DNA from 3 places in the Streptomyces sp. BR1 genome. Region 3 is predicted to be linked to each of the others. Evidence: riboswitches for the same ligand, from Rfam matches in the RefSeq annotation. Region 3 holds a riboswitch; each other region holds the start of a gene.
What was found. A riboswitch is a leader RNA that binds a small molecule or an ion and turns the genes downstream of it on or off. The one in region 3 is predicted to bind cobalamin.

Region 1 (10,501 bases), 4.1 Mb from region 3:
GCCCGGCCGCGAGCGGGGTGCGCCCGCCCGTCGGCAGCGACTCCAGGCGCGCGGCCGCCGCGTCCACCGACGACGTCGGCGGCAGTGCCACCTCCGCGTCCTTGCCCCGGAAGGTGACCAGACCGACCTTGTCCCGCCGCTGGTACGCGTCGAGCAGCAGCGAAAGCACCGCGCCCTTGACCGCGCCCATCCGCTGCCGGGCCGCCATCGAGCCCGACGCGTCGACGACGAAGAGCACGAGGTTGCCCTCGCGGCCCTCCCGCGTCGCCTGGCGCAGATCGTCGCGCCGCACGACCAGGCCGCGCCCGGAACGCCCGCGCGCCCGCTGGTGCGGCGCGGCCGCCTGGACGGTGGCCGCCAAGTGCAGCTTGGTGAGCGCGCCTTGGGGGCGACGGGCCCCCGTGGTCCGCCCGTGCGCCGTGCGCGCCCGCGACCTGCGTCCGGCCGCGCCCTCGCCGAGCCCCGGCACGCTCAGCATCTTCGTACGGAACGGCTCACTCGCCCGTACGGCCCGCTGCTCGCCCGCTCCGGAGGGCTGCGGCTCGCCGCCCTCGGCCGCCTCGGGGCGCGCGGGGGTGTCCCCGGCGCCGCCGTCCTGCGACGGCCCGTCGTTCTGCGGCGGCTGCCCGCCGCCACCGCCCGGACCGTCCGGATCCGGGTCGTCGTCCCCGTCCGGCTCCCCGAACTCCTGGAGGGTGTCGTCGAGTTTGTCCTCGTCGAGGCCGGGCGCGTCGAAGGGGTTGCGGCGTCGGCGGTGCGGCAGCGCGAGCAGCGCGGCCTGCCGGACGTCCTCGGCGAGTACGTCCGTACGCCCCGCCCACGCGGCCAGCGCGGTCGCGGTCCGGGCCATCACGATGTCGGCCCGCATACCGTCGACCTCGAAGGCCGCGCAGGTGGCGGCGATCTGGCGCAACGCGCCGTCCCCGAGCCGGACTTCGGGCAGCAGCGCCCGCGCGGCGATGATCCGCGCGCGCACCGCGTTCTCCTCGTCGGCCCAGCGCGCCGCGAAAGCGGCCGGGTCGTCGTCGTACGCGAGCCGCCTGCGGACCACCTCGACCCGCTGGTCCGGCTCCCGCGAGGCCGAGACCTCGACGGTCAGCCCGAACCGGTCCAGCAACTGCGGCCGCAGCTCGCCCTCTTCGGGGTTCATGGTCCCGACCAGCAAGAAACGCGCGGCATGCCGTACGGAGACGCCTTCGCGCTCCACGTACGAGGCACCCATGGCGGCGGCGTCGAGGAGCAGGTCGACGAGGTGGTCATGGAGGAGGTTGACCTCGTCCACGTACAGGATTCCGCGATGGGCATGGGCGAGCAGCCCGGGCTCGAACGCCTTCACGCCCTCCGCCAGCGCCCGCTCGATGTCGAGCGCGCCCACCAGTCGGTCCTCGGAGGCGCCGACCGGCAGCTCCACCATCCGCGCGGCCCGCGCCGCCCCGGTCCCGGCCTCGTGCGGCCCGTCCGGGCACGCCGGGTCGGGCGAGACGGGGTCGCAGGAGAACCGGCATCCCGCTATCACGTCGACCTCGGGCAGCAGCGCGGACAGGGCACGTACGGCCGTGCTCTTGGCCGTGCCCTTCTCGCCGCGTACGAGGACTCCGCCGACCGCCGGGGACACGGCGTTCAGCAGCAGTCCGAGCCGCAGATCGTCCTGCCCGACGATCGCGCTGAACGGATAAGGCGTGCTCATGCGTCGTCACCCTCCAGGTCGCCCTCAAGCTGCAGATAGGTCGCGCGGAGCTGCTCAAGTGTCTGAGCGTCCGGCTCCGCCCACAGCCCCCGGTCCGCCGCTTCCAGCAGGCGTTCCGTAATGCCGCGCAGCGCCCAGGGGTTGGACTTGCGCATGAACTCCTGGTTCTCCGGAGAGAACACGTACTCCGCCGACAACTTCTCGTACATCCAGTCGTCGACCACGCCCGCCGTCGCGTCGTACCCGAACAGGTAGTCCACGGTCGCGGCCATCTCGAAGGCGCCCTTGTAGCCGTGGCGCCGCATCGCCGCCATCCAGCGCGGGTTGACCACGCGCGCGCGGAAGACGCGGTGGGTCTCCTCGCCCAGGGTGCGGGTCTTGATCTGGTCCGGGGTCGCCGAGTCGCCCACGTACGCCTCGGGGGACTCGCCCGTCAGATGGCGGACCATGGCGACCATGCCGCCGTGGTACTGGAAGTAGTCGTCGGCGTCGACCAGGTCGTGCTCGCGGGTGTCGACGTTCTTCGCCGCCACCGCGATCCGCCGGAACGCCGTCTCCATGTCGCCCCGGGCCGCCCGGCCGTCGAGCCCGCGGCCGTAGGCGTAGCCGCCCCACACCGCGTACACCTCGGCGAGGTCCGCGTCGCTGCGCCAGTTGCGCGCGTCGATCAGCGGCAGCAGACCCGCCCCGTACGCGCCCGGCTTGGAGCCGAAGATGCGGGCGGTGGCGCGGCGGCGGTCGCCGTGTTCGGCGGTGTCCTCGTCGGCGTGTGCCCGGACGTAGTTGGACTCGGCCGGCTCGTCGAGCTCGGCGACCGTCCGTACCGCGTCGTCGATCAGGCCCACCACGTGCGGGAACGCGTCCCGGAAGAAGCCCGAGATGCGGACCGTCACATCGATGCGGGGGCGGCCCAGCTCCGCGACCGGGACGACCTCGAAGCCGGTCACGCGGCGCGAGGCGTCGTCCCACACCGGGCGGCAGCCCAGCAGCGCCAGGATCTCGGCGATGTCGTCGCCCTGGGTGCGCATCGCGGAGGTGCCCCAGACGGTGAGGCCCACCGACTTCGGGTACGCCCCGGTGTCCGCGAGGTAGCGCGCGATCAGCGAGTCGGCCAGCGCCTGGCCGACCTCCCACGACAGCCGGGACGGGATGGCCTTGGGGTCGACCGAGTAGAAGTTCCTGCCGGTCGGCAGCACGTTGACCAGGCCCCGGGTGGGGGAGCCGGACGGGCCCGCCGGGACGTAACCGCCGTCGAGCGCCCGCAGGATGTGGGTGATCTCGTCCGTCGTACGGGCCAGACGCGGCACCACCTCGCGGCAGGCGAACTCCAACACGGCGACCGCGTCCGGGAGTTGCGTGCCCAGGACGTCGTCCACCAGCGGGCCGCACGTCGGCACGGACCAGTCGCGCTCCTCCATGCCCTCCGCCAGGCGGCGGCAGAGCTGCTCCAGGAGGTCGATCGCGTCCGCCGCCGTACGGGCCGGACCATCGACCAGCTCGGTGAGCTCGACCGGCACCTTCACCGGCGTCCCCGGCTCGGCCAGGAGCTCCTTCTCCACCAGGCCGAAGTGCTCGGCCAGCGAGGCGCGCAGACCGGGCAGCGCGTTGGCCTGGCCGCCCCACACCTGCGAGGCGCGCAGCACCGCGAGCACCAGGTTGACCCGGGGCTCGGCCTCCGGGCCGCCGCCCAGGATGTGCAGACCGTCGCGGATCTGGACGTCCTTGATCTCGCAGAGGTAGCCGTCGATGTGCATGACGAACTCGTCGAAGTCGCCGTCGTCCGGCTGCTCGTCGACGTGCAGGTCGTGGTGGAGCTCGGCGGCCTTCACCAGCGTCCAGATCTGGGCCCGCACGGCCGGGGCCTTCGTTGGGTCGAGGTCGCTGACCAGCGCGTACTCGTCGAGCAGTTGCTCCAGCTTGGCGAGGTCGCCATATGTGTCGGCGCGGGCCATCGGCGGCACCAGGTGGTCCACGACGGTGGCGTGGCCGCGCCGCTTGGCCTGGGTGCCCTCGCCCGGGTCGTTGACGATGAACGGGTACACGAGCGGCAGGTCGCCCAGGACCGCGTCCGGGCCGCAGCCCGACGACAGGCCGAGGCCCTTGCCCGGCAGCCACTCCATCGTGCCGTGTTTGCCCATGTGGACGATCGCGTCGGCGCCGAAGCCCCCCTCCGATGTCGCAGTCTCCAGCCAGCGGTAGGCCGCCATGTAGTGGTGCGACGGGGGCATGTCCGGGTCGTGGTAGATCGCGATCGGGTTCTCGCCGAAGCCGCGCGGCGGCTGGATCATCACGACGACGTTGCCGAACTGGAGGGAGGCCAGCACGATCTCGTCGCCGTCCACATAGAGCTGGCCCGGCGGCTCGCCCCAGTGCTCCAGCATGCTGTCGCGCAGCTCGGGCTCCAGCTTCTCGAACCAGGCCCGGTAGTCGGCGAGCGGTACGCGCGCGGGGGCGGCGGCCAGCTGCTCCTCGGTCAGCCACTCCACGTCGTGGCCACCGGCGTTGATGAGCCGGTGGATCAGCTCGTCGCCGTTGTCCGGGTGGCCCTCGACCACGTATCCGGCGTCCCGCAGCGCGTCCAGGACGCGGACGGCGGAGGCGGGGGTGTCCAGGCCCACCGCGTTGCCGACGCGCGAGTGCTTGGTCGGGTAGGCGGTGAAGACGAGCGCCAGCTTCTTCTCGGCGTTCGGCTTGTGCTTCAACTTGGCGTGCCGTACGGCGATTCCGGCGACGCGCGCGGCCCGCTCGGGGTCGGCGACGTAGACCGGGACGTCGTCCGGGCCCTGCTCCTTGAAGGAGAAGGGGACCGTGATCAGGCGTCCGTCGAACTCGGGGATGGCGACCTGCATCGCCGCGTCCATGGGGGAGACGGCGGCGTCCGAAGCCGCCCAGGCGGCCTTGGACGAGGTGAGGCAGAGCCCTTGCAGCACGGGGACATCGAGGTCGGCGAGGGCGCCGATGTCCCACGCCTCCTCGTCGCCGCCCGCGCTCGCCTGGGACGCGGTGGTGCCGCCCGCCGCGAGGACGGTGGCGATCAGCGCGTCCGCCTTGCCGAGCTCCTCGTAGAGCGCGGCTTCGGCGCCGCGCAGTGAACTCACGTACACCGCCAGGGCGTTGGCGCCCTGGGCCTCGATGCGGTCGCAGAGCACATCGACGAAGGAGGTGTTCCCGGAGAGCTCATGGGCGCGGTAGAAGAGCACGCCCACGGTGGGGCGCCCCTCCACGTACGCGCGCGTGCCGTGCACGCCCCACTCCGGCATCTTCTGCGGCTCGGCGAAGCCGACACCCGTCAGCAGCACGGTGTCGGAGAGGAACCGGGCGAGCTCCACGAGGTTGCCGGGGCCGCCCTCGACCAGATAGCGCAGGGCCTCCGCGACCACGCCGGCCGGGACCGACGACTCGGCCATCAGCTCCGCGTCCGGCACGGACTCGCCGCCGAGCAGCACGGTCGGGATCCCGGACGCCTTGAGCGCCGCGAGCCCGTCCTCCCAGGCGCGCTTGCCGCCGAGGAGGCGCACGACGGCCACCGACGCGCCCTCGATGAGCGCGGGCAGCTCCTCGGCCACGTCGATACGGGTGGGGTTGCCGATCCGGTAGGGCGCCCCGGAGGCCCGGGCCGCCAGGAGATCCGTGTCGGCGGTCGACAACAACAGCACAGTGCTCATGCGGGTGCTCCAGGTGCGATGAAGGGAAGTCCTGCGGGCGCGCCCTGCTCGATGAGCCGCATGAGCGCGTCCGTGTCCGCGTGTTCTTCGATGAGGTCGCCGAGGCGGTCCAGCTGCTCTTCGCGCAGCGCGCCGAACGAGGTGTCCGGGGCGGGCACGAAACGCCGACCCGCGGCGCTCGCGACCTGCTCCAGGAACCGTCGTCTGAATCCGTCGCTCTCAAGTGACCCGTGCCAGTGCGTCCCCCAGACCGCACCGACCCGGCATCCGTCCAAGAAGGCTTCCCCGCCCAGCACTTCGGCGACGCCGTGGTGGATCTCGTATCCCTCCACGCGCTCGCCCAGCGCCTCGCCGGTCGGCCGTGCAAGTGTCTTCCGGGCCGCGAACCGCACCCGCACGGGCAGCAGTCCGAGACCCGTCACGGAACCCGCCCGTGACTCGACCTCGTCATCGATGTGCTCACCGAGCACCTGGAACCCGCCGCAGATCCCCAGCACCGGACGCCCCTCGGCCGCCCTGCGCGCCAGCTCCCGCGCCAGCCCCCGTTCCCTCAGCCATTCCAACGCCCGGACCGTGCCCCGGGTTCCCGGCACGACGACCAGATCCGCGTCGGCCAGTTCCTCGGGCCGGTCCACGAACCGTACGACCACGCCGGGTTCGGCGGCGAGCGCGTCGACGTCGGTGAAGTTGGACATCAGCGGGATCGCGCAGACCGCGACCCGCAGCACGTCCTCGCCGATCGGCGGCGCCACCACGGACTCGCGCACGGCGCCGCGCAGCGACACTCGCAGGCCGTCCTCCTCGTCGATGCCGAGCCCGTGCGCGTACGGCAGGATCCCGTACGTATGACGTCCGGTGAGGCCGCGCAGCATGTCGATGCCGGGCTGAAGGAGCGAGACGTCGCCGCGGAACTTGTTGACGATGTACCCGGCGACCAGCGCCTGGTCCTCCGGCGAAAGGAGCGCGGTCGTACCGAAGAACGAGGCGAAGACCCCGCCCCGGTCGATGTCGCCGACCACGACCACCGGGAGCTTCGCGGCGCGCGCGATGCCCATGTTGACGATGTCGGTGCGCCGCAGGTTGATCTCGGCCGGACTGCCCGCCCCCTCGCAGATCACGGCGTCATATGTGCCCCGCAGCCGCTCCAGACAGTCCACGACGGTCCCGAGAAGCGCTTCCTGGCGCCCGCCGTGGTAGCCGCGGGCGCTCAGTTCGCCGACCGGCTTGCCCATCAGTACGACCTGGCTCGACCGGTCGCTCCCCGGCTTGAGCAGCACGGGGTTCATCAGCGCCGACGGCTCCACGCGCGCGGCCTGGGCCTGCATGGCCTGGGCGCGCCCGATCTCGGCGCCCTCGCGGGTGACGAAGGAGTTGAGGGACATGTTCTGTCCCTTGAAGGGCGCGACCTTGACGCCCCGGCGCACCAGCCACCGGCAGATCCCGGCGGTGACGACGCTCTTCCCGGCGTCGGAGGTGGTGCCCGCGACCAGCAGTCCGCCACTCATGTCCGTACCTTCCTCACCGCGATCGCCACGCCGAGCGCCAGCCAGCCCACCCGCCGCGACAGCCGCACCGCCCGCTCGATGTCGGGAACTTCCACCGCGCGCCCGCCGTTGTTGAGCACAGGACGGTGCTCGACCCGGCCGCCGTACGAGAGGGTGCCGCCAAGACGTACGCCCAACGCGCCCGCGAACGACGCCTCGACGGGGCCGGCGTTGGGGCTCGGATGCTTGGCCGCGTCGGACCGCCACGCGCGCGCGGCGGCTCCCGGCGCGCCCCCGGCGGCCACGGCGAGCGCGGCGGTGAGCCGGGCGCCCGGCCAGCCCGCCACGTCGTCCAGGCGTGCCGAGGCCCACCCGTACCGCAGATGGCGCGGCGAACGGTGACCGACCATCGCGTCCAGGGTGTTGACGGCCCGGAACGCGACCAGGCCGGGCACGCCCGCGAGCGCGCCCCACACCAGCGCGCCCACCACGGCGTCGGAGGTGTTCTCGGCGACGGACTCGACGACCGCGCGCGCGATGCCGGGCGCGTCCAGGGACTGCGGGTCGCGCCCGCACAGATGCGGCAGCCGCGCGCGGGCGGCCTCGACGTCCCCGGCCTCAAGGGCGGCGCCGATCGCGCGGGCCTCGCGGCCCAGCGAAGTGCCGCCGACGACGGCCCAGGTGGCGGCGGCGGTCAGGGCGACGGACGCGGCGGGGCGGTCGCGCAGCGCGCGCGTGGCGAGCAGCGCGGCGCTCGCGGCGCCTCCGGCGCACACGGCGGTGTGCAGTGCGCCCCAGCCCCGGTGGTCGCGCCACAGCGCGCGCTCGACGGCGGCCGCGGCGCGGCCGAACGCGGCGACCGGATGCCCCCGGCGGGGATCGCCGAGGAGCAGGTCGCCGAGGAGCCCGGCGGTGGCGCCGTACGCGAAGGTGCGATCGGCACGCATCGGATCAGCCCGCCGCAACGCCGCGGAGAGCTCCGGTACTTCTGGGGGGTGCCGGCAACAGGCAGGCGCGCATGGCGGTATGTCCTCACTCAGGGTGTCCGCGCCCTGGTACGACGTCGACCGGCGGTGAGAGTTCCTGGCTCACAGGGGTTCATTCCCCGATGACAGTGGCGGGACCGCGCCGGATTCGCACCGGCTTCCTCTTCTGCCGCCGTAAATGGCTCGGGCAGTCCACCACGCCCGCGAACGCCCGTCAACTCGCTGCTGACCTGCGACGGGAGAGTGTGCCGAGGCACACAGAGAACCGCCCTCCGGGGAGACCGGAGGGCGGTTCTGGAGACGCGTGGACAGTCGCTGTTACTTGGCGACGATCAGGTTGATGCCGTACGCGACGGCCGCCGCGCAGAGCGCGAAGCAGGCGTACGCGGTGGTGCGGGCCAGGGCGACGTTGCCCTTGCCGGACGCGGCCGACTGCTGCTTGCTGAGGCCGACGATCCCGACGGTGAACAGGCCCACCAGGCCGACGGTGACGATGAGGCTGACACCGAAGACGGTGCCGAGAGCTGCCCAGTCGATGTGCATGACGATTCCTTAGAGGGTGCGCGGCCGGGTCAGACGGCGGCCGGGCGGGCCGGGTCGGCGGGGGCCACCGGGGCCGGGGCCGGGATGGTGGCCGTCAGATCGGCGGCCACGGCGGCGACGGTCGGGGGCGGGGTGACCGCGGCGATCGCGGTGGTGACGACACCCGCGGGCTCGGCCGGGGTCTCGGTCACGGCGTCGGCCGGGGCGTTGGTGACGTCGGTGTGGGAGACCGGCTCGCGGCGCGACAGCTTCCAGATGAAGCCGGAGCCCGCGACCAGCAGGATCGCCACCAGGACAATGCCCCAGGTGCCCTGGCCGGTCAGGAATTCGGCGCCGGCGCCGACCAGACCCGCGGCCGGCAGGGTCAGGCCCCACGCGACGAACATCCGGGTCGCGGTGGACCAGCGGACCACACCGCCCTTGCGGCCGAGGCCGGCGCCCATGACGGAGCCGGAGCAGACCTGGGTGGTGGAGAGCGAGAAGCCGAGGTGCGAGGAGGCCAGGATGACGGTGGCGGCACCGGACTGGGCGGCGAAGCCCTGCGGCGGCGCGAGCTCGGTCAGGCCCTTGCCCATGGTGCGGATGATGCGCCAGCCGCCGAGGTAGGTGCCCATGGCGATGGCCATGCCGGCCGAGACGATGACCCACATCGGGGGGTTGGCGCCCGGGTGCAGCACACCGCCGGTGACCAGGGCGAGCGTGATGATGCCCATGGTCTTCTGCGCGTCGTTGGTGCCGTGGGCGAGCGAGACGAGACCGGCGGAGGCGATCTGGCCCGCCCGGTAGCCCTTGGCGGTGGCCTTCTCGTCGGTGTTCCGGTTGATCCGGTACGTCAGGCGCGTCGCCAGCATCGAGGCGAAGCCCGCGACGATCGGGGCGGCGACGGCCGGGAGCAGCACCTTGGTGACGACGGTGGAGCCGTTGACCGAGGACCAGCCGGCCGACATCACGGCCGCGCCGATCAGACCGCCGAACAGGGCGTGCGAGGAGCTGGACGGCAGGCCGAGCAGCCAGGTCACCAGGTTCCAGAGGATGGCGCCGACGAGCGCCGCGAAGATCACCTCGGTTCTGATGCCCTTTTCGTTGATGATCCCGCCGGAGATCGTCTTGGCGACCTCCACCGACAGGAACGCGCCGACCAGGTTGAGCGCCGCGGACATGGCCACGGCGGCTTTGGGCTTCAGGGCGCCGGTCGAGATGGTCGTGGCCATCGCGTTGGCGGTGTCATGGAAACCGTTCGTGAAATCGAACACTAGAGCTGTCACGACCACAATGGCGAGCAGCAGCGTGATGTGTTCCATTTACCCAGGCAATCGTTCGACGTCAGTGGCTGGACGAACGTAAGTAACCTGGATGAACGGAAGGTGAACTGGGGCGGGCTTAGTGGTGTCTCTGACCGGTTTTTGCTGGGGGCAGGCCCTGACAAACCCGGTGAACAGGCGAAACGGCCCATAGAAGAGATTCTGCTCACTCCCCGGCGCGCCCTCCGGGAGCTGCGAGGATCGCGTTCATGGGAGAGCCGGACCACCACGAACCGACCGCCGCCGCCTGGGCCGAACTGACCGCCACCGCGCGGCGGACCGCCGCGGAAGGGCTGGTCGTCGGCACCTCGGGCAATGTCTCCGTACGGGTCGGGGACCTGGTCCTCGTCACCCCCACCGGGGTCCCTTACGACCGGCTCGGCCCGGACGACACCGTCGCCGTCGACCTCTCGGGCCGCCAGGTCATCGGCACGCTGAGGCCGACCAGCGAGCTCCCCATGCACCTCGCCGTCTACCGCGCCACCGACGCCCGGGCCGTCGTGCACACCCACGCCGTGCACGCCACCGCCGTCTCCACCCTGGTCACCGAGCTCCCGCCGGTCCACTACATGACCGCCACGCTCGGCGGCCCGGTCCGGGTCGCGCCCTACGCGCTGTACGGGACCGAGGAACTGGCCGAGAACATGCTGGGCGCACTGGAGGGCCGCACCGGATGCCTCCTCCAGAACCACGGAACCATGACGTACGGAACGACCCTTTCCCAGGCGTACGACCGGACCGCGCAGCTGGAGTGGATGTGCCGGCTGTGGCTCGCCGCGTCCTCCGTGCCCGGCCGCACCCCGTCCCTGCTCTCCGACGCCGACCTGGAGCGGGC
Region 2 (10,501 bases), 1.4 Mb from region 3:
CTCATACCGCTGCGGGCCAGCGTGGTGAGCCAGGCGGCCTCGGTGGTCGACACTCCGATGGCATACGCGGCGACGGCGTTGACGGCCCGGTCCGCCGCCTCCAGGGTGAACCCGGCCCGCTCGAACACGCCGAGCAGGCCCTCGGACATCCGCATCATGTTGGGTCCGAGCGCGGCCACTCCCGCCTCGCCGAGCACCGACACGATCCACGGGTGGCGGTGGAAGGCGGAGCGCAGGCTCTGGGCGCAGTGGGTGGCGGCCGCGCGCCACTCGTCGGGGCTGTCCGTGGTGTCCGGGACCTCGATCTCGCCGTAGATCTCGTCGACGACCAGCTCGATGAGCTCGTCCTTGTTGGCCACATGGGTGTAGAGCGAGGTGGCGCCCGCGTTGAGGCGGCTGCCGAGCTTGCGCATGCTGAGCGCGTCGATGCCCTCGGCGTCGAGCAGTTCGAGGGCGGCCGACACGATGTGGTCACGGCTCAGCGACGGCTGCTCACGCTTGCGGCGCTGGGGGCGGGTCCACACCGAGGGGATGGTCCGCGTCGGCTGGGTTTCGGCCGGCATCCGGCCTCCTCTCTCTTTCGCCCCAGCGTATCGGCTCGACGGCACGTTGTACGCCGCCACGAACGGCGTACGCAGGGCGAACAGTGTATGGCGGGGGAGTGGGGAATCCGGCGCGCGCCGGGCAGCCCCGAGCCCCCGGCGTGGAGGCGGGGCGTCCGTGCGCCGGTCGTGTCACCGGTGAGCCGACCGGCGGCGCTGCCGCACGGACCGGCGTGGGTCTTCGGGGGCATCATCTGCCCGCTGCTGTTCGCAGTGTGTGCACGCGAGGGGGTGCGAGGGCGGGGGGTTCAGCCAGTAGGCGCCCGCGAGTTCGGCAGGGTGGGCGCGGGCTCTCTCCTCTTGGGAAGCGTTCATATCCGGTCCAACTGCCCTTCCGCCGCCGGGGGGACGGGGTGCGGGCGCTCTGCAATCGGATCGTCACCCGCGCCGGAAGAAGTGCCTCCATTTGGGTGGACTTGCAGGTCAGGCGGACCCCCACCTACGGTTGGCGGGCCGTGGTGTTCGGGAAGACCGGTGCAAGACCGGAGCGGCCCTCGCCACTGTGATCGGGTCCCACAGCGTTCAGGCCATGAACGCCTTTGGTAGCCCGTCCCGTTGTGCCACTGGTGCCCGTGAGGGCGCTGGGAAGGCAGGGGCGGTGCGACACCCGTAAGCCAGGAGACCGGCCACGGCATCTCGCAAATGATCCACGAGGTGCTGGAGCGTGAACGAATGACCCTGCCCACTCCGTTTCACTGGCGGCGTGAGGACACCGTCCGAACTGCCTGGCTGCTGGCGGTGATAGCCGCCCTGCACATCGTCGCGTTCGGGATCCTCTTCCTGCTGGTGGTGCCGCGTCACTACGAGGTCGGCTCGAAGACCTTCGGCCTCGGCCTGGGCATCACCGCGTACACCCTCGGCATGCGCCATGCCTTCGACGCCGACCACATCGCGGCGATCGACAACACCACCCGCAAACTGATGGCCGACGGCAAGCGGCCGGTGTCCGTGGGTTTCTGGTTCGCGCTCGGGCACTCCAGCGTGGTGGTCGTGATGGCCGCGCTGGTCGCCGGGGGCGCGCAGCTGGCGGGCACCCTGATGAACGACGACTCGCGCACCCACCAGACGCTGGGCGTCGTGGGAACCACCGTCTCCGGCTCGTTCCTCTACCTCATCGCGGCGCTCAATCTCGTCGCCCTCGTCGGCATCCTGCGGGTCTTCCGGGCGATGCGCGCGGGAACGTACGACGAAGTGCAGCTCGAACAGCACCTGGACTCACGCGGGTTCATGAACCGCATCCTGGGGCGGTTCACCAAGTCGATCACCCGCCCCGGCCAGATGTACCCGCTGGGCTTCCTCTTCGGGCTCGGCTTCGACACCGCCACCGAGGTCACCCTGATGGTCATGGCGGGCTCCGGCGCGGCGGCCGGACTGCCCTGGTACGCCGTCCTGTGCCTGCCGCTGCTGTTCGCGGCGGGCATGAGCCTGTTCGACACCATCGACGGTACGTTCATGAACTTCGCCTACCAGTGGGCATTCTCCAACCCGGTCCGCAAGGTCTTCTACAACCTCACCATCACCGGGCTCTCGATCGCGGTGGCCTTCCTGATCGGCACGATCGAGCTGGTGGGCGTGCTGCACGACAAGCTCGACCTGAGCGACGGGCTCACCGGGTGGGTCGCCGGACTCAACCTGGACAACGTCGGGTTCATCATCGTCGGCCTCTTCGTCGCGGTGTGGGCCGCCGCCCTGGCGTACTGGCGGCTGGCCAGGGTCGAGCAGCGCTGGGCGGTGCGGGCCGCCGCGGCCGAGGTGCCCGGTCAGGGCAGCCCGGACACGGCCGCACCCGCGGACGTCATCTGAAGGCCACGACGTTGTCCGCCGCCCACGCGGCGAACGTACGCGGTGCCCGGCCGAGTATCCGCTCCACGGCCGGGCTCACCCGCCGCTCCTCGGGCGTGGGTTCGCCGAGGATGCCGAGCGTGCCCTCGACCGCGGGCTCCGGCATGAAGCGCAGCATCAACTCCCGCGCCTCGGACCGGCTCTGCTCGACGAACCGCACCGGCGTCCCCAGCGCATCACCGATCGCCGTCGCCTGCTCGCGCGGCGAGACCGGGGCCGGTCCGGTGAGTTCGTACGTCCGGCCCGCGTGGCTCCCGTCGCGCAGGGCCGCGGCGGCGACGGCGGCGATGTCGGCCGGATCGATCACGGGCAGGCCGACCTCGCCGAAGGGCGCGGTGACCAGCCGGTCCGAGCGGACCGAGGCCGCCCACATATAGGCGTTGGAGGCGAACCCGCTGGGCCGCAGGACCGTCCAGCCGAGGCCCGACTCCCGTACGGCGTCCTCGAAGGCGCGCAGCCGGGCGTGCGCGGGGGAGTCCGGCCGGGTCGCGGTGGCCTGCGAGGACTGGAGGACGACCCGCCGGACCCCGGCTGCCCGCGCCGTGTCGAGGATCGCGTACGGATCGAGGCCCTCGCCGTCACCGGGGACCAGCAGATACAGCGCGGCGGCCCCGTCGAGGACGCGCTTGAGGCTGTCGGGCCGGGCCGGATCGGCCTGCTGGAACTCGACGTTGCCCGGCACGTTCCCGGTCGGCACCCGACGGGAGAGCGCCGTGACCCACTCACCCGCTGCGGCGAGGGTGTGGACGAGATGCCGTCCGACATTTCCGGTGGCTCCGGTCACCACGATCATGATTTCTCCAAGATGGTCGGTGTGGCGCGGCTTTCGTTCCGCCGCGCTCGATCTGTACTCATCCTGGAAGCCGAACTGGCCATCTCCTGGCCAGTTTCCCAACGAGAATGATCGGTATGAGAGCCGATCGTCTGGTGGCGACCCTGCTGTTCCTGCAGACCCGCAGGCGCGTGACCGCGCGCGAGGTGGCGGCGGAGCTGGAGGTGTCCGAACGCACCGCGCGCCGCGACCTGGAGGCGCTGGCGGCCGCCGGCATCCCCGTCTACTCCCAGCACGGGCGGGGCGGCGGCTGGTCGCTCGTCGGCGGGGCCCGCACCGATCTCACCGGGCTGACCGCCACCGAGATCCGTGCGATGTTCCTGGTCACGGGGCCGTCGGCGGCTTCGCCCGAACTGCGTACGGCACTGCGCAAGTTGATCCGGGCGCTTCCCTCGACGCTGCGGCCCGACGCCGAGGCCGCGTCGAAGGCCGGGGTCCTGGACGGCACCGACTGGTGGCGCCTGCCCGTCACGGCGGGCACGCCTCAACTGGACGCGTTGCAGCACGCGGTGGTGGAGGGCCTGCGGATCCGGCTCGGCTACGCCCGCCCCGGCAGCCCCGCCGGTACGCGCACGGTCCACCCGCTGGGCCTCGTCACCAAGGCGGGGGTGCCGTATCTGGTGGCGGGTGTGGAGAAGTCCTCCACGGAGGCGAGTGAAGACGCCACCGCGACCGACGCCGGTCTGCGGGTGTTCCGGATCGACCGCATCACCTCCGTGGAGCTGACCGCCGACCCCGTCGTCCGGCCCGACGGCTTCGACCTGGCCACGGCCTGGCGCGAGTTGGCCGCCCCGATGGAGGAGCGGATGCGCGGGGCGACCGTACGGGGGCGGGTCGAGCCCTCGGCCGAACGCGTCCTCACGATCCTGTTCGGCGGCCGTCTGCGCCTCGGTGGCCGACGGGCCGACGGCTGGCTGGAGATGGAGATCGACGGCCCGTCGCCGCGGATCGTGGCCGCGCAGCTGGCCGGGCTCGGCGCGTGCGTGGAGGTCCTGGAGCCGCCGGAGGCCCGCGACCGGCTGGCGGAACTGGCCGTCGAACTCGGCACGTTGTACGGGAAGCCCTAGGGTGCGCCGGACGGCCATCGGCCCGGGGCGTGTGCCCCGGGCCGATGGCCGTCCGTGCCAACTGAACGTCAGCGAGGGTCCCGCTCCACCGGGATCCACAGCGCCGCATCCGCCTGCCCCGCCTGCTCCTGCGAGAACCGCACGCGCAGGATCTCCGGCCCCGGCCTGCTCCGGTACGGGTTGGAGGGGAACCACTCCGTGAAGACGTCCCGCCACATGTACTGGAGCGACTGCGGGAACGGCCCGGAGTTCTCGAAGACCGCCCACGTGCCGGCCGGGACGGTGAGCGCGTCCAGGTCGTCGGGCGGGGTGAGCCCCGTCACCACCGCGTGGTAGTAGTCGAGTTCGGTGCCCTCCGCGCGGCTCGGGTCGATGTCGTCGGTGACCGACACGATCCCCTCGGGGTCCTGGTCGGACAGGCCGCTGATCCGCTGCACGGTCTCCTGGCCGATGCCCGCGATGAACTCGGCGATCGCCGGGTTCACCCCCTCGTGTATCAGGGGGACCCGGGCCTTCTTGCCGACCACCCGGAACTCGTCCTTCTCCACTACTCGGTATCGCATACTGCTGCTCCCTTCGACGATGAGGCGGAAGGACATCCGGGGCTGGGAACTCAGGGCCGCGCCGGTCCGCCGGGCCTCGCCCGGGCCGACACCGTGCACGGCCCGGAACGCCCGGGCGAACGCCTCGCCCGAGCCGTAGCCGTATCGGACCGCCACCTCCAGCAACGTCCGCTCGTCGGTGAGCACTTCGGCACCCGCGACGGTCATCCGCCGACGCCTGATGTACTCCGAGAGCGGTAGCCCGGCGAGCGCGGAGAACATGCGCCGGAAGTGGTACTCCGACGTCGCCGCGATCCGCGCCAGCTCGGCCGCCTCGATCGGCTGATCGAGACGGGCCTCGATGTGGTCCATGGCCTGGTTGAGCCGTTCCAGCACCCCGGCCTCCTTCCTTGTGATCACCACGTTAGGAAGGACCCAGTGTCCCCGACCCGACATTCTGTGCCCGAAGCGGTCGGGTGGGTGCGCGGGTACGCCGGTCCGGGCATGGGAAAGGGGTTCCGAGGAAATAGCGCGGGGCACCTTAATGCGTGCCTGTCGAGATCCGCTCAATATCCGGCCGATAATTGTGTGGAGACGTTTCCGGACAGGTGAATCCGGCTGTGGGCATCGCCGGAACACCATCTCACCTGGGAGTTCATTGACGCGCGTTCCCCACATGCACGTTTTTTCGCCAGACGTCGTGACGCTTGTTGATGCCCGCGAACGAGGGGTCTATGTTTTGCGAGCGGCGGGAATTGGGACACGGAAAACCCTTCTCGCCGTGCGAACCGAAACCAGGGAAGGGGGTGACAGAAATGAAGCTCGTCATCGAGATCGTCGAGGACGCCCAGGTGCTGGTGCACCACCCGGGCACCTGACATCGGCCCCATGGGGGCCGAGTGCGAAACAACGCGAAGTAATGCGAAGGAACGCGAAAGTCCGGCTGTGATGCGGGCAGTGCATCACAGCCGGACGTCGTTTTCGGGGCAGCGCCCCGCTGTTGCCACGGTACGCCTAGCACGCCCGGGGAGAGTGATGAAGGTCCGTCGCTGTGAGCAGTTGGTCTGCCGCTGGCTCGTCGGCGGTCTGGAAGTGGCGATTCCCGGGCGGCGGCAGTGGATCCGGCTGACCGACGATTTGCGCAAGGTGTTGGACAGAGCCGGTGAGGGCATCGAAGTCGACGACCTGGCGGCCGCGTTCGGCGCCGACAACGAAGCGGACGTACGCGAGGCCGTGGCCGCGCTCACCGGGCTCGGCGTGCTCGTCGACGTGGACCGGGCACCGGGTACGCCGCCCCTGTGGGAGCGGTGGGGCGCCCTGGCGCAGCGCATGCACCTGGAGGCGCGCGACGCCGACTATCTCGTCGACTCGCCGCAACGCGCGGAGACGGTCGACGCCATCGTCGCCGAGGGGGGCGCGCCGGGCGCGTTCAAGGAGTACCCCGATCGGCCCTCGCTGCCGCTGCCCCGCAGACCGCTCCCGCTGAACGCGCCCGTCGAGGACGTCTTCGCCCTGCGGCGCACCCACCGGCGCTTCTCGGACGACCCGGTCACGCTCGACGAGCTCGCCACCCTGCTGTTCCACAGCTTCGCCCCCCACCGCTTCCTCGACGGCGGCGCGTTCGGGACCCAGCAGTGCCGGGTCAGCGCGTCGGCGGGGGCCCGGCACGAGGTCGAGGCGTACGTCGTCGCCTACAACGTCACCGGGGTGCCGCCCGGCCTCTACCACTACTCGGTGGCGCGCCACAGCCTGGAGCTGCTGGACGACGATGTCCCGCGCGAGCGGATCGCCTCGCTGACGTACCGTCAAGACGCCTCATACGCCGGGGCGTTCACCGTGCTGACCACCGCCGTGGCCAATCGCCTGGCCTGGAAGTACCGGCATCCGCGCGCCTACAGGCTGTGGATGTACGACGCCGGGCACTATGCCCAGACCTTCGCGCTCACCGCCAGCGCGCTGGGGCTCGGCCCCTTCCAGACCGTGGCGTTCGTCGACAGTGAGGTGGAGCGGCTCCTCGGTGTCGACCCCGACGAGGAGTTCGCGGTGTATCTGCTCGCGGCGGGCGTTCCCGAGGCGTCCGGCGGGCTGCTCCCGGCCGGCTTCGCCCTCCCGGCGCCCGGGCAACGCCGATGAAGGAAGACACCACCGCGCCCCAGGACCGTACCGACGAGGCCGGTCCGGCCGACGCGTCGACGGGCGGCAGGCTGCGCGACCATCCGCAGTTCCTGCGGATGTGGCTGGGGCAGGCCGGTGGAGCCGTCGGCGACCAGGTGCTGCCCGTGGCCCTCAGCCTGTACGTCCTGCACCGGGGTGGCGGCGCCGCGGACGTCGGGCTCGTCCTGTCCGGCCGGGCCGTCTCGCTCGTCGTGTGTCTGCTGGCCGGGGGAGTCATCGCCGACCGGATGCGGCGCACCCGGGTGCTGATCGCCGCCGACGGCTTCCGCTCGGCACTGCTCCTGCTCACCGCGGTGCTGCTTCCCGTACTGCCGCTCGGCCTGCTGCCGCTGGTCACCGCGCTCGTCGGGGCCGGTGAGGCGCTGTCGCGGCCCGCTTCGCGCTCGCTGCTGCCCAGGCTGCTGCCCGATGGCCTGCTGGAGCGCGGCAACGCGCTGGTGTCCGCCGCACAGCGGGGTTCGGCCGTGCTCGGCGCCCTTGTCGGGGTGGCGGCGGTGGGTCTGATCGGGGTCCGGGCGGCGCTGTCGGTGACCAGCGTGATGTTCGCGCTCGCGGTGCTCGCCGTGCTGCGGGTCCCGGACACCAGGCCCTCGGCCGGCGCCCGCGCGCCCGTGCTCGGCGAGGCCGCCGCCGGGATCCGCGCGATCCGCCGGCGCCCGTGGGTGCTGGCGGTGATGGGCACGGTGTGTCTGCATCTGTTCGCGGGTTCGGCGACGGCGCTCACGCTGCTGCCCGTGGTGGCGCGCCGCGAATTCGGCGGTGACGTCGCCTACGGGGTGGTGCTTGCCGCGATGAGTGTGGGCGGGCTGCCCGCGATCGCGCTGGCCGGACGGTGGCGGCCGAAAGCGCGGGGCGCCGTGAGCATGCTCGCGCTGACGGGGTACGCCCTGGTGCCGCTCAGCCTGGCCGGGCCGTTCCCGCTGCCCGCCGTGGTGTGCTGCTTCGCGGTCGGCGGATTCGTCATCGAGCTCTACTTCATCTACTGGGTCTCGGCGCTGCAACGCGCCTTCCCCGATGAGCTGTTGGGGAAGGTCTTCGCCTTGGACCAGCTCAGCGCCTATGCCCTGCTGCCCCTCGGGTACGCGCTGGTCGGGCCGCTGGTCGCCGCCGTCGGCGCGCGCGCCACCCTGCTCGGCGGCGGGGCCGTGGTGGCGGCGTCGAGCCTGCTGTGCCTCGCGGTGCCGGGCGTCGCCCGCCTCGCGGATGTGTCGAAGTAACGCCGACAGGTGCCCCTCACACCGCCGCCGCCAGATAGCGCAGCGACACCGGCGCCCGCCGGACGACGCTCCTCGTCCGGGCCGCCAGGATCTCGCGCAGCAGCTCCTCGCGCTGGTGCGCGGCGCCCGGCCGCCCGGTGAGTACCCGCCGCCAGGAACTGCTCCGGGCCGGCGAACGGCCGTCCGGGGCCCGGTACTCGGCCCGGCACTCCAGCAGGATCGTCCCCTTGGCATCGGACGGCAGCCGGGACACCGTGATGCGTACCGACGTCTCGGGGAAGTCCACGCGGACCGTGTCCAGGCGGCACGAGACATGGTGGGCGTCGGCCAGCCGAGGGTCCCCGATGATGAGGACGAACCGGAGCGCGAGGCCCTCGGGCCGGGCACGCGTGCGCCGGGGCTGCCCGTTGTCCGTAAGGGAGTTGATGAGATGGCGGGGCCGTGTCATGCCGTCACCTCGGTGAGCCGGTCGGCCGGGGCGGTGCCGTCGGTGTACGCCGGGGAGAGCGACAGGACCGCCCGGGCGATCGCGTCGGCGTCCCCGAGCAGTACCGAGTCGACCCCGGGGCGGGCCCCGGCGGCCGTCAGCCAGCGCACGGACTCCGTCGGGACCCCGAAGGCGAAACGCCGTTGGTGCGCGCGGCCTTGAGCATCGACGACGTGGTTCGGCCTCCGGGTGATCTCCAGGCCACCGGTCTCGTACGTACGACCGCAGGCGGCCGGTATGCGGAAGGCGCGGCACTGTCCGGTGTCCAGCATCCGGCGCAGCAACGGGTCCGCCGTCTCGCGCAGATCGGGCGCGGGCAGCCGGGCCTCGATCAACGCGGACGCCCGATAGCGCGCGCCCGGCACGGCGGGCGATTCCACCACGAAGGCGGGGTCGTCCCGGTCGACACGGACCTGGATGCCCGGGCCCACCACCGTCAGGACCCCGGCCTCGATCAGCGCGGCCATCTCCTCGATACGGGAGACGGGCGGGCCGATCGACAGGAACGCGTCCAGTCTCGTGTACCAGCCGTCGAGTTCGTCGCGGTGCGAGTCGCCGTCCAGGCCCGCGTGGTCGACCACGAGCCTGATCTCGTTGCGCAGATCGCGCAGTACGTCGACGGCGGCCTTGTGCGGGTCCGAGACATTGCCGCCCCTGGCCCGCCGGACGTCGTCGCCCAGATACGCGAGCAGCCAGTCGCGGAAGTCGTCCGGGTCGGTGAACGTCCTTTTCCAGTACGGGAGTTCCGTGTGTTCCCAGTCCCATCGGTCGTCGTCCGCGATGCCGAAACGGCGTACGAGCTCGGCGCGGGCATCCTCGTCGGAGGCCGACGCGTACGCCTCGGCCAGCTGGGCGCCGTCCGCCGCGCGCCCCCGCGTGGTGAGCAGGCGGCGGTAGTAGACGGCCTCCACCTCGGCCGCGATGAGCGGCCACAACGACGTGGAGAAGTACGGCCGTTCGCCGTCGTCGCGGCACTGCCTCAGCTTCTCGATGGTCTGCGGGGTCAGCAGCCGTGGTGTGTGGCGGCCGTGGGCGCCCTTCTCGTTCTCGCCGCGTGCCTGGTAGGGAAGTCCGCGTCGTGATCCGGCGAGGAGACGGGGTTCGCGTCCGGACGGCAGATAGCGCAGTCGGCCGGGCCGGTGGGGATCGGGCTCGAACCGGCCGCCGCGTCCGCCGGTGAACAGTGCCATGTGGTCGAAGAAGCTGAGGCCGAGGCCGCGCAGCACCACCGACTCGCCCGGGCCGATGGGGGAGAGGTCCAGATCGGCGGGGTTGGCCGGGGGCAGATACTTGAGGCCCAAAGCCCTGGCCCTGCGCGCGAGGTCGGTGGTCGCCCGGGAGCGTACATGGCCGAGGGTGAGCACCACGGCGTCGAGCCCCGTCAGCAGGGTGCCATTGGCGAGCCGCAGGGTCTGTGCGCCGCTGTGGTCGTCGAGGGCGACCGCCGTCGAGCGATGCACGATGACGGTGACATGCTCGGGCGCGCCGGTGACGACCGTACGGAAGCAGTCTTCCAGGTAACGGCCGTAGAAGGCCCGTGTCGGATAGTCGTCGGCGCCGAGGCGGCGTGCCTCGGCCAGGGTGGCGTCGTCATAGCCGCCGAGAAGTTCCTGCAACCTGCTCAGGCCGCACAGCCCCCGTGCCCAGTCATGGAGGCTCGGGCCGGTCTCGACCGGCCCGGCCATCTCCACGGAAGCGTCGGTGTAGACGGTGGCCTGGGACGCCACCGTGTTCATC
Region 3 (10,501 bases):
ACCCGCCGCGCCCTGTGCGCGCTCTTCGATCTGCCGCCGGACGAGGTGCGGGTGGTCGCGGGCCGGGTCGGCGGCGGATTCGGCGGCAAGCAGGAGATGCTGGTCGAGGACATCGTGGTCCTCGCCGCGCTGCGGCTGCACCGCCCGGTGAAGCTGGAGTACACGCGCGCCGAGCAGTTCTACGGGGCGACCACCCGCCATCCGTTCCTGGTCGGCGTGAAGATCGGCGCCCGCGCGGACGGCACGCTCACCGCCCTTCAGCTGCGGGTGGTGTCCAACACGGGGGCGTACGGGAACCACGGCCCCGCCGTGATGTTCCACAGCGTCGGCGAGTCCATGGCCGTCTACCGCGCCCCGCACAAGAAGGTCGACGCCTTCTCCGTCTACACCAACACGGTCCCCGCCGGCGCCTTCCGCGGCTACGGCCTCGGCCAGGTCACCTTCGCCGTGGAGTCCGCGATGGACGAACTGGCCCGGCGCCTGGGCATCGACCCGCTGGTCCTGCGCGAGCGCAACATCATCGGCCCCGGCGAGCACATGATCAGCCCCGGTGGCGAGGAGGAGGACCTGGAGATCGCCAGCTACGGCCTCGACCAGTGCCTTCAGGTCGTACGCGACGCGATCCGCGAGGACCGCAGCGCCGCCGACGCCCCCGAGGGCTGGCTGGTCGGCCAGGGCACCGGCATGTCCATGATCGCGACCGGCCCGCCCGGCGGCCACTTCGCCGACGCGGCGGTGAAACTCCTGGACGACGGTACGTACGACATCGCCGTCGGCACCGCCGAGTTCGGCAACGGCACCACGACCGTCCACAAGCAGATCACTGCCTCGGCCCTGGGCACGACCGTCGACCGCATCGCGATCCGCCAGTCGGACACGGACGTCGTGCGCCACGACACCGGCGCCTTCGGCTCGGCCGGCACGGTCGTCGCCGGCAAGGCCGTCATGCGCGCCGCCAACTCCCTTGCGGAGCAGATACTTTCGTACGCCGCCGAGCACACCGGCGTGCCCGTCGATGTATGTCGGCTGACCGAGGACGCCGTCGAGTGCGACGGCCGTACGGTCGCGCTCAAGGAGTTGTACGAGGTCGCCCGCGCGGCCGGGCGCGAGCTGAGCGCCGACGGCCACTGGGGCGGCTCGCCCCGCTCGGTCGCTTTCAACGCCCAGTGGTTCCGCCTCGCCGTCGACCCCGGCACCGGCGAGATCCGCATCCTGCGCAGCGTGCACGCCGCCGACGCGGGCCGGGTGATGAACCCGATGCAGTGCCGGGGCCAGGTCGAGGGCGGAGTGGCCCAGGCCCTCGGCGCGACCCTCTTCGAGAACGTACGCGTCGACGAGCGCGGCGAGGTCACCACGGCCGCCTTCCGCCGCTACCGGCTGCCGCAGTACGCGGATGTGCCGCGCACGGAGGTCCACTTCATGGAGACCGCCGACGCGATCGGACCGCTGGGCGCCAAGTCGATGAGCGAGAGCCCCTTCAACCCGGTCGCCCCGGCTTTCGCCAACGCGCTGCGCGACGCGACCGGCATCCGCTTCACCGAGCTGCCCGTGACCCGGGACCGTGTATGGCTCGCCCTGGATGGGCATGTGCAAGACCATGTCGGGTAGTGGATTCACATCAGCGAGGCAGAACCGGGAACTCGGTTCGCAGTCGAGGCTCATGCTGGGGTCCTTGCCGGAGCCCGCGCCGAGGGCCTTCGCCCTGTGCGGGGACGTGGCCCGTCCCGCCGCGCTCACCGTCGCGGATCTGCGCGGCGGCTGGGCGGCGCACCGGGCCGATGTCGTCTTCGACTGCGCGACCAGCGGCCCGCAGCGCCACTCGTTCGAGGGGCCGCTGCTGCGGGAGGTCGTGGGCGACGCCGGGCCGGGGTTCGACATCCGCCGCCGCAAGGACCGCTCGCGCTTCCTGCTGGCCGTCGACGGCGGCGACGGCCACCACACCGTCCTCGCTTGGGCGGAGATCGACGCCGACTTCGGCGACCGGCCGGTCCTGCTGGCCACGCGCATGGACGGCCGCGAACTGGACGCCGAGGGAAGCCAGTTGGTGGTCCCCTCCGACCGCTGCGGGGCGCGCTATGTCAGCGCGATCACCCGCATATGGGTCGGCCCGTTCCCGGCCGATGCCGTGGAGGGCGGGGGAGAAGCGGGCGTCTGAGCGGCCTTGTGGGGAGTCCGAGCGCTCAGTAGACGTCGCGCACGTACCGCTTCTCGGCCGTCAGTTGCTTCACATACGCCGCCGCCGCGTCCTCGTCGAGCCCGCCGTGCGCTATCGCGATGTCGCGCAGCGCCCTGTCGACGTCCTTGGCCATGCGGGACGCGTCGCCGCAGACGTAGAAGTGCGCGCCGTCCTGGAGCCAGGACCAGAGCATCGGGCCGTGCTCGCGCATACGGTCCTGGACGTACACCTTGGCCCGCTGGTCGCGCGAGAACGCGGTGTCCAGGCGGGTGAGCGTGCCCTCGGTGCTCAGTTTGGCGAGCTCGTCCTCGTAGTAGAAGTCGCTCGCACGGTGCTGCTCGCCGAAGAACAGCCAGTTCGGGGCGGTATGGCCGAGCGCCCGGCGCTCGTAGAGGAAGCCACGGAACGGGGCGACGCCGGTGCCCGGCCCGACCATCACCATCGGCGTCGTGGGGTCGGAGGGCGGCCGGAAGTGCCGGGTGCGCTGCACGTACACCGGCATCAGGGTGTCCGGCGGGGCGTCCGCGAGCAGAGCCGAGCACACACCCTGGCGCGGGCGCCCGAGCCGGTTCTCGTACCGCACCACCGACACCGTCAAGGACACCTCGTACGGGTCGGCCAGCGGGCTGGACGATATCGAATACAGCCTGGGCCGAAGGCGTTTGAGCACACCCGCCCACTCCTGCGCACTCGCCCGCACCCCGTACTCGGCGATCGCGTCGATCGCCTGACGCCCCCACGACCAGCGCGTCAGCTGCCACTTGTTGTCGGGCCGCAGCAACTGCCGCAGCTCACGGTCGTGGGTGCGTTCGGCGAGGAACTTCAGCAGGTCATGGCTGACCGTGGTGATGTCCAGGTGCTCGCGCAGCGCGGTACCGAACTCCACCGGCCGGACCTCTCCCGCCCTACCGACCCCGCCGATCTCGATCGGCGCCCCGGCGTCGATCCCCGTCACCGCGAGCCATTCGGCCACGAGCGCGGGGGAGTTGACGGGATGCACCCCGAGCGCGTCCCCGGCGGCGTACGTGAGCGGCGTGTCGCTCTCCCGGGTGTCGAACGTGAACCGACGCACCTCCTTGCCCGCCCCCGGCAGACTCAGCAGCGAGTTCCCGGTGAGCTTGGCGGTGACCGCGGCGGCCCGCGAACTCGACAGCGGCAGCGAGGCGCCGACCGATCGCGGGGCAGCGGCCGAACGCGGCGTCGCGGTGGTGCCGGCCGTGCCCGGCATCCCGGGCGCTCCGGAGGAACCGGACGCGCCGGGCATCCCCGGCGCGCCGGGCATCCCGGGCTCGGGCGCGGACGCGCCCAGCAACGCCAGCACCTCGTCCAGCCACCCCTGCGCCCGCTCCTCGAAGTCCGGTTCGCAGTCTGTGCGCGCCAGCAGCCGCACCGCGCCCAGCTCGTCCAGTCGCCGGTCGAGACGTCGCCCGTGCCCGCAGAACTCGTCGTACGACGAGTCGCCGAAGGCCAGCACCGCATAGCGCCGCCCCTCCAGGCGCGGAGCGCTCGCCGCGGCCAGGGCCTCCCAGAACCCGGTGCCGTTGTCGGGCGCGTCGCCGTCACCGGTGGTGCTGGTGACGAGCAGCAGATCGGCGTCCGGGGACAGTGCGCCCGGTCCGGTGTCGTCCATGGCGAGCAGCGCGGTCCGATGCCCGGCGGCGGTCAGCCGTTCGGCGGTGACGGCCGCGACCTGCTCGGCGTTGCCGGTCTGCGAAGCCCACAGGACGACCACGTCACGGCCCGAGGGCTCGGCGGGTACGTCGCCCGGCTCCGCGGCGGTTCGCGGGGCCCGTGAGTACATCCCGGCCAGCGCACCGTTCACCCACAGCGCGTGCTCCTCGGAGAACGGCGCCCCTGGCGGCAGTACGGGAACCCCGGGCGCCCCCGATTCCAGCCCGGCGAGAAATCCGACCAGGTATCGGCGTTCGTGCTCGGCGAGGACCGGCGGTTGGACGTCGAGCCCGAACACGGCAGCGGGGCTGCCGGCTCCGCTCGGCGGAATCGTGTCAATAGCCTCCAGTGTGTGGGGAGTTGATGGTGTGGTTGCAGCTGTCGTGCCCGCACTCGTGCCTGTGCCTGCGCTTGTGCCCGTGCCGCTGCCTGTGCCCGTGCCTGCGTTTGTATCTGTGCCCGCACCCGTCGCCGTTGCCACGGGCGCGGCCGGAGTCGCCACCTTGGTCAGCGACACCGCGCACATCTTGAAGCCGGGCTGGAGCGAGATCGGGTCGACAGCGTCGCTGGTCACCGCGTTGACGCTCAGGTACTCGCCGAACAGGTCGCTCCAGTGGAACGGCGCGAAGCAGCACCCCGGCCGCACCCGGTCGGTCACCACGGCGGGCAGCACGGCCCGCCCGCGCCGCGAGGCGACCTCCACCGAGTCCCCGTCGGCGATGCCCAGCGCCTCGGCATCCTGCGGATGCATCTCGACGAACGGCGCCGGGTTGAGCTTGTTGAGCTTGTCCACCTTTCCGGTCTTGGTGAGCGTGTGCCACTGGTGCGGCAGGCGCCCGGTGTTGAGTACGAACGGAAAGGCGTCGTCCGGCATTTCGGCGGCCGGGACGTGTGGCCGGGCGTGGAACACCGCCCGCCCGCTCGCGGTCGGAAACTCCGGGCCACCGCCCTTCCCGTCCACATAACGGATGGGATTGCGGTCCGGTTCCCCGGAGTTGGCGGCAGGCCACTGGACGGGTGTGGCGCGCAGCCGCTCGTAGCTGATCCCGCGCAGGTCGTAGCCGGTCGCGGGATTGTGGGCGCGCTTGATCTCCTCGAAGATCTCCTCGGCCGAGGCGTAGGTGAACGCCTCCTCATACCCCATCGCGCACGCCACCCGGGCGATGATCTGCCAGTCGGGCAGCGCCTCGCCGGGCGGGTCGACGGCGCGGCGGGCCAGCGTCAGGTTGCGCTCGCTGTTGACCAGCACACCCTCGGCCTCGGTCCACAGCGCGGCGGGCAGGACCACATCGGCGTACGCGTTGGTCTCGGTCTCGGCGAACGCGTCCTGGGCGACGACGAATTCGGCCACCTCCAGGCCCTCGATGACGGTGCGGCGGTTGGCGACCGAGGCGACCGGGTTGGTGCAGATGATCCAGCACGCCTTGATGTCCCCCTCGGCCATCCGCCGGAACATCTCGATGGTGCCGAGCCCCGCCCCGTCGGTGCGCAGTGTGCCCGCGGGCAGCTCCCACAGCTCCTCGGTGAACGCCCGGTCCGCGTCCACGAGGACCGAGCGCTGTCCGGGCAGCCCGGGGCCCATGTAGCCCATCTCGCGGCCGCCCATCGCGTTCGGCTGGCCGGTGAGCGAGAACGGTCCGCTGCCCGGGCGGCAGATCGCGCCGGTCGCCAGATGCAGATTGACCAGGGCGTTGGTGTTCCAGGTGCCATGGGTGGACTGGTTGAGCCCCATCGTCCAGCAGCTCATCCACTCCCCGGCCGCCCCGATCCACCGCGCCGCCGTACGGATGTCGTCCTCGGTGATCCCGGTGATCCCGGCGACCGTGGCGGGCGCGTAGTCGGCCAGGAACTCCTCCATCGCCTCCCAGCCCTCGGTGTGCCCGGCGATGAAGGCGGGGTCGGTGTCCCCGTTCTCGTGGAGCAGGTGCAGCAGCCCGTTGAGCAGCGCGAGATCGGCTCCCGGCTCGATCTGGAGGAACAGGTCGGCCTTGGCGGCGGTCGCGGTCCGCCGGGGGTCGACGACGATCAGCTTCGCGCCCGCCTTGACCCGCTCCATCATCCTCAGAAAGAGGATGGGGTGGCAGTCGGCCATGTTGGAGCCGATGACGAGGAACACGTCCGCCGTGTCGAAGTCCTCGTACGAGCCGGGCGGGCCGTCCGCTCCGAGCGACAGCTTGTAGCCGCTGCCCGCACTGGCCATGCACAGCCGGGAGTTGGACTCGATCTGGTTGGTCCCGATGAACCCCTTGGCCAGCTTGTTCGCCAGGTACTGCGCCTCGAGGCTCATCTGGCCGGAAACATACAGCGCGACGGCGTCCGGCCCGTGCTCGTCGACGATGGACCGCAGGCGGTGTGCGGTGGCGGTGATCGCACCGTCCACCGGGGCGGCGACGGGCCCGTCCCCGCGCTCGCCCCGCACGAGCGCGGTGGTGAGCCGCCCTGGTGCGGCCAGCATGTCGGCGGTGGTCGCGCCCTTGGTGCACAGGCGGCCGGAATTGGCGGGGTGGGTCTTGTCGCCGGACGCCTTGAGCACGGTGCGCCGCCCGTCGGGGCCCGCACCGATGTCGAGGACCATCCCGCAGCCCACACCGCAGTACGAGCAGACCGTGCGGACCTGCTCGGTGCCGGTCCGCGAGTCCTGTGCGGTCAACGGGGGTCCCCTCTCGTCCCGGCCGGATCCTTGTGTTCCGACCGTACGAAATGCCCGTTACGTCGATGTCACGCGCGGAGATCGTGCGTGGTTACGCGAGCCACACTAACCGCGACCCGAGGATGTGAGCATGAGTGTTCGACTGCGGCAACGCGCGCGTGGGCGGGCCCGAACGGGGACGTAAAAGGGGGCTGAAACAGGCCATGGGTGGCCCGATTTATTACTGAGCGCGATTGTCCGACGCACTCTGTAGGGTGGCTCACGCAGCTGGTTCGCACCTGTCCGCCAGGCAGGCGCGTCGCAAGAGGGAACCCGGTGGGAATCCGGGACTGCCCCGCAGCGGTGAGCGGGAACGACCGCCGTCATACGCACTGGACCCGACCGGGTCCGGGAAGCGACGGCCACTAGGAGTCCGCCGGGAGACCGGTGTACGTGCCCGCGAGTCCGAAGACCTGCCCGCTGCCCGCGCGCGGACCCACGCGCGCGGAGATCCCGGTGACCTCGTGGGCGGGTCGGCGTGTACGGCGGGCGTATCGGCGCGGCAGCTCGCGCGCGTGGCCCCGTCCGTCATCCCTTCGCGTCCGCGACCCGTGCCGGGGTCGTTCCGGGACATTCTCGCGAAGGAGAGATCCGTGACCACCAAGTCCGCAGCCGCGGCAGCACGGGCCACCGTGTACGGCTACCCGCGCCAGGGCCGGCACCGTGAACTGAAGAAGGCCGTCGAGGGCTACTGGAAGGGCCGCGTCAGCGCCGAGGAGCTGCGGGACACCTCCCGCGAGCTGCGCCGCGCCACCTGGCTCCAACTCGCCGACACGGGCATCCACGAGGTCCCCACCGGCGACTTCTCGTACTACGACCACGTCCTCGACACCAGCGTGATGATCGGCGCGATCCCCGCCCGCCACCGCGCCGCCGTCGAAGCCGACGCGCTGGACGGCTACTTCGCCATGGCACGCGGCACCCAGGACGTGGCGCCGCTGGAGATGACCAAGTGGTTCGACACGAACTACCACTACCTGGTGCCCGAACTCGGCCCCGACACCGCCTTCGGCGCCGACTCCGCCAAGCAGGTCGCCGAGCTCACCGAGGCGCTCGCGCTCGGCGTCGCCGCCCGGCCCGTCCTGGTCGGCCCGGTCACCTATCTGCTGCTCGCCAAGCCCGCCCCCTCGGTCGCCCCGGACTTCGAGCCGCTGACCCTGCTGGAGCGGCTGCTGCCCGTCTACGCCGAAGTGCTCGCAGATCTGCGGGCGGCGGGCGCCGAGTGGGTCCAGCTCGACGAGCCCGCCCTCGTCCAGGACCGCACCCCGGCCGAACTGGCCGCCGCCACGCGCGCGTACGAGACGCTCGGGAGCCTCACGGACCGCCCCAAGCTGCTTGTCGCGTCCTACTTCGACCAGCTCGGCGACGCCCTGCCCGTCCTCGCCAAGGCGCCCGTGGACGGCCTCGGCCTGGACTTCACGGGACCGGCCGCCGCCAACCTGGACGGCCTCGCGGCCGTCGGCGGACTGCCCGGCAAGCGCCTGGTCGCGGGCGTCGTCAACGGCCGCAACATCTGGATCAACGACTACGAGAAGTCGCTGGCCACCCTCGGTACACTCCTTGGCCTCGCCGACCGCGTCGACGTCGCGGCCTCCTGCTCGCTGCTGCACGTCCCGCTCGACGCGACGGCGGAACGTGACATCGATCCGCAGATCACCCGCTGGCTGGCGTTCGCCCGCCAGAAGTCGGCCGAGATCGTCACCCTCGCCCGGGGCCTCGCCCAGGGCCCCGACATCATCGCGGCCGAACTCGCCGCCAACCGGGCCGATCTGGCCTCCCGCGCCGGGTCCGCCCTCACCCGCGACCCGGCGGTACGCGCGCGTAGCGCCGCTGTCACCGAGGCGGACGCCCGCCGCTCCCAGCCGTACGGTGAGCGGACCTCGGCCCAGCGCGCCCGCCTCGGCCTACCCGTACTGCCCACGACCACCATCGGCTCGTTCCCGCAGACCGCCGAGGTCCGCACCGCGCGCGCCGATCTGCGCGCCGGACGCATCGACACCGACGGCTACGAGGAGCGCATCAGGGGCGAGATCCGCGAGGTCGTCGCCTTCCAGGAGAAGGCCGGCCTCGACGTCCTGGTCCACGGCGAGGCCGAACGCAACGACATGGTGCAGTACTTCGCCGAGCAGCTGACCGGCTACCTCGCCACCCAGCACGGCTGGGTCCAGTCGTACGGCACGCGCTATGTCCGCCCGCCGGTCCTGGCCGGCGACATCTCCCGGCCGCACCCGATGACGGTGCGCTGGACCGAGTACGCCCAGTCGCTCACCAGCCGTCCGGTCAAGGGCATGCTCACCGGGCCGGTCACCATGCTGGCCTGGTCGTTCGTCCGCGACGACCAGCCGCTCGCCGACACCGCCCGCCAGGTCGCGCTCGCCCTGCGCGACGAGGTGAACGACCTTGAACGGTCCGGGACTTCGGTCATCCAGGTCGACGAGCCCGCCCTGCGCGAGACGCTGCCACTGCGCGCCGCCGACCACGCGGCCTATCTCGCCTGGGCGACAGAATCGTTCCGCCTGACCACCGCGGGCGTACGTCCGGACACCCAGATCCACACGCACATGTGCTACGCCGAGTTCGGCGACATCCTGCGCGCCATCGACGACCTCGACGCGGATGTCATCAGCCTGGAGGCGGCCCGCTCCCATATGCGCGTCGCTGACGAACTCGCGGCCGCGGGCTATCCGCGCGAGGTGGGCCCCGGTGTCTACGACATCCACTCGCCGCGCGTACCGAGTGCGGAGGAGGCGGCCGCCCTGCTGCGCAAGGGACTTGAGGCCGTCCCGGCCGACCGGCTCTGGGTCAACCCGGACTGCGGGCTCAAGACCCGCGGCTGGGCCGAGACCCGGCGGTCCCTGGAGAACCTGGTCGCGGCCGCCCGCACGGTGAGGGCGGAGACGGCGGGTAGGTGAATCGGCCGTTGAGGGCCTTCACGCACGCGTGAAGGCCCTCAACGGATACGAGCTCGCTACACGTCGGCCATCTTCGGCATGTCGCCCTGTGTCGTCGACATGTCGATCACCGAGAAGGCCGCGCCCTGCGAGTCGGTGAGCGCCGCGAACCGGCCGAACGGTGTGTCCATCGGCCCGAACCGCAGGATGCCGCCCCGCTTGGTCGCTTTTTCGACGGCTGTGTCGCAGTTGTCCACGGCGAAGTACACATTGACGTACGGCGGCACCTCCGGCGGGAATTCCTCGCCCATCTTCATCCGCCCCATGACCATGTCCCCGCCCACGCTGAAGACCCGGAAGTCGGCCGCGTCGTCCTGCATCTGCTTGGCGCTGTACGGGAAGACCGCGGGCAGGAACGTGTCCACCTTCGCCGGATCACGGGTGAACACCTCCGCCCAGCAGTACGCGCCGGGCACGCCCTTGGCCTCGAAGCCCTCGTGGCTGCCCGCCTGCCAGACGCCGAAGACCGCGCCGCTCGGCTCGCGCGCGATGGCCATCGAGCCGAAGTCGCCGACCCGCATCGGCTGCATCAGGACCTCACCGCCGTTGTCGGTGATCTTCTTCGCGGTCGCGGCGACATCCGGCGACGCGAGGTACAGGCACCACGCCGACTGCCCCTCCTGCCCGGGCATCGGCGGCACGACGGCGGCCACCGCCTTGCCGTCCGCGTACGCCTGCGTGTAGTTGCCGTACTCGGAGTTGGCCTCGCCGAACGTCCAGCCCAGCACATCGCTGTAGAAGCTCTTCGCCTTCTCGACGTCGCTGAACATCGCATCGGCCCAACACGGAGTGCCCTCGGGGTCTGCGGCCATGACAGTGCTCTCTCCTGTGTGACGGACGGTCCGGCCTGCCACGCTAGCCAGCCGTGCGGCGACCCGCGCGCCGAGCGCTTCCACCCGCCGGGGCGCGGACGCCCGGAGCGCGGACAGGGGTGACGCGCCGCCTGGCGGGCAGGTACTCGGGTACGGATCCTGGCGGGGCGGGAGACTCGGGCGTACGGCGTCGACCCGGCGC

Region 1: linked by a shared signal. The riboswitch ahead of ACT1U9_RS24470 (cobalamin biosynthesis protein) and the one ahead of metE (5-methyltetrahydropteroyltriglutamate--homocysteine S-methyltransferase) in region 3 are both predicted to bind cobalamin.
Region 2: linked by a shared signal. The riboswitch ahead of ACT1U9_RS00720 (HoxN/HupN/NixA family nickel/cobalt transporter) and the one ahead of metE (5-methyltetrahydropteroyltriglutamate--homocysteine S-methyltransferase) in region 3 are both predicted to bind cobalamin.

The regions. Positions count from the first base shown of each region.
Region 1 covers NZ_CM126252.1:5,608,406-5,618,906, forward strand. The annotation lists gene ACT1U9_RS24455 (putative cobaltochelatase) at 1-1,687, opposite strand, end outside; gene cobN (cobaltochelatase subunit CobN) at 1,684-5,352, opposite strand; gene ACT1U9_RS24465 (cobyric acid synthase) at 5,349-6,857, opposite strand; gene ACT1U9_RS24470 (cobalamin biosynthesis protein) at 6,854-7,783, opposite strand; cobalamin riboswitch at 7,840-8,037, opposite strand; gene ACT1U9_RS24475 (hypothetical protein) at 8,141-8,365, opposite strand; gene ACT1U9_RS24480 (inorganic phosphate transporter) at 8,395-9,666, opposite strand; gene ACT1U9_RS24485 (class II aldolase/adducin family protein) at 9,876-10,501, shown strand, end outside.
Region 2 covers NZ_CM126252.1:155,200-165,700, reverse strand. The annotation lists gene ACT1U9_RS00725 (TetR/AcrR family transcriptional regulator) at 1-563, opposite strand, end outside; cobalamin riboswitch at 1,042-1,247, shown strand; gene ACT1U9_RS00720 (HoxN/HupN/NixA family nickel/cobalt transporter) at 1,245-2,405, shown strand; gene ACT1U9_RS00715 (NAD(P)H-binding protein) at 2,398-3,237, opposite strand; gene ACT1U9_RS00710 (helix-turn-helix transcriptional regulator) at 3,354-4,343, shown strand; gene ACT1U9_RS00705 (AraC family transcriptional regulator) at 4,412-5,281, opposite strand; gene ACT1U9_RS00700 (SagB/ThcOx family dehydrogenase) at 5,921-7,018, shown strand; gene ACT1U9_RS00695 (MFS transporter) at 7,015-8,277, shown strand; gene ACT1U9_RS00690 (hypothetical protein) at 8,294-8,725, opposite strand; gene ACT1U9_RS00685 (FAD/NAD(P)-binding protein) at 8,722-10,501, opposite strand, start outside.
Region 3 covers NZ_CM126252.1:1,532,627-1,543,127, reverse strand. The annotation lists gene ACT1U9_RS06305 (molybdopterin-dependent oxidoreductase) at 1-1,608, shown strand, start outside; gene ACT1U9_RS06300 (molybdopterin-dependent oxidoreductase) at 1,661-2,155, shown strand; gene ACT1U9_RS06295 (molybdopterin-dependent oxidoreductase) at 2,181-6,497, opposite strand; cobalamin riboswitch at 6,762-6,959, shown strand; gene metE (5-methyltetrahydropteroyltriglutamate--homocysteine S-methyltransferase) at 7,130-9,448, shown strand; gene ACT1U9_RS06285 (VOC family protein) at 9,505-10,299, opposite strand.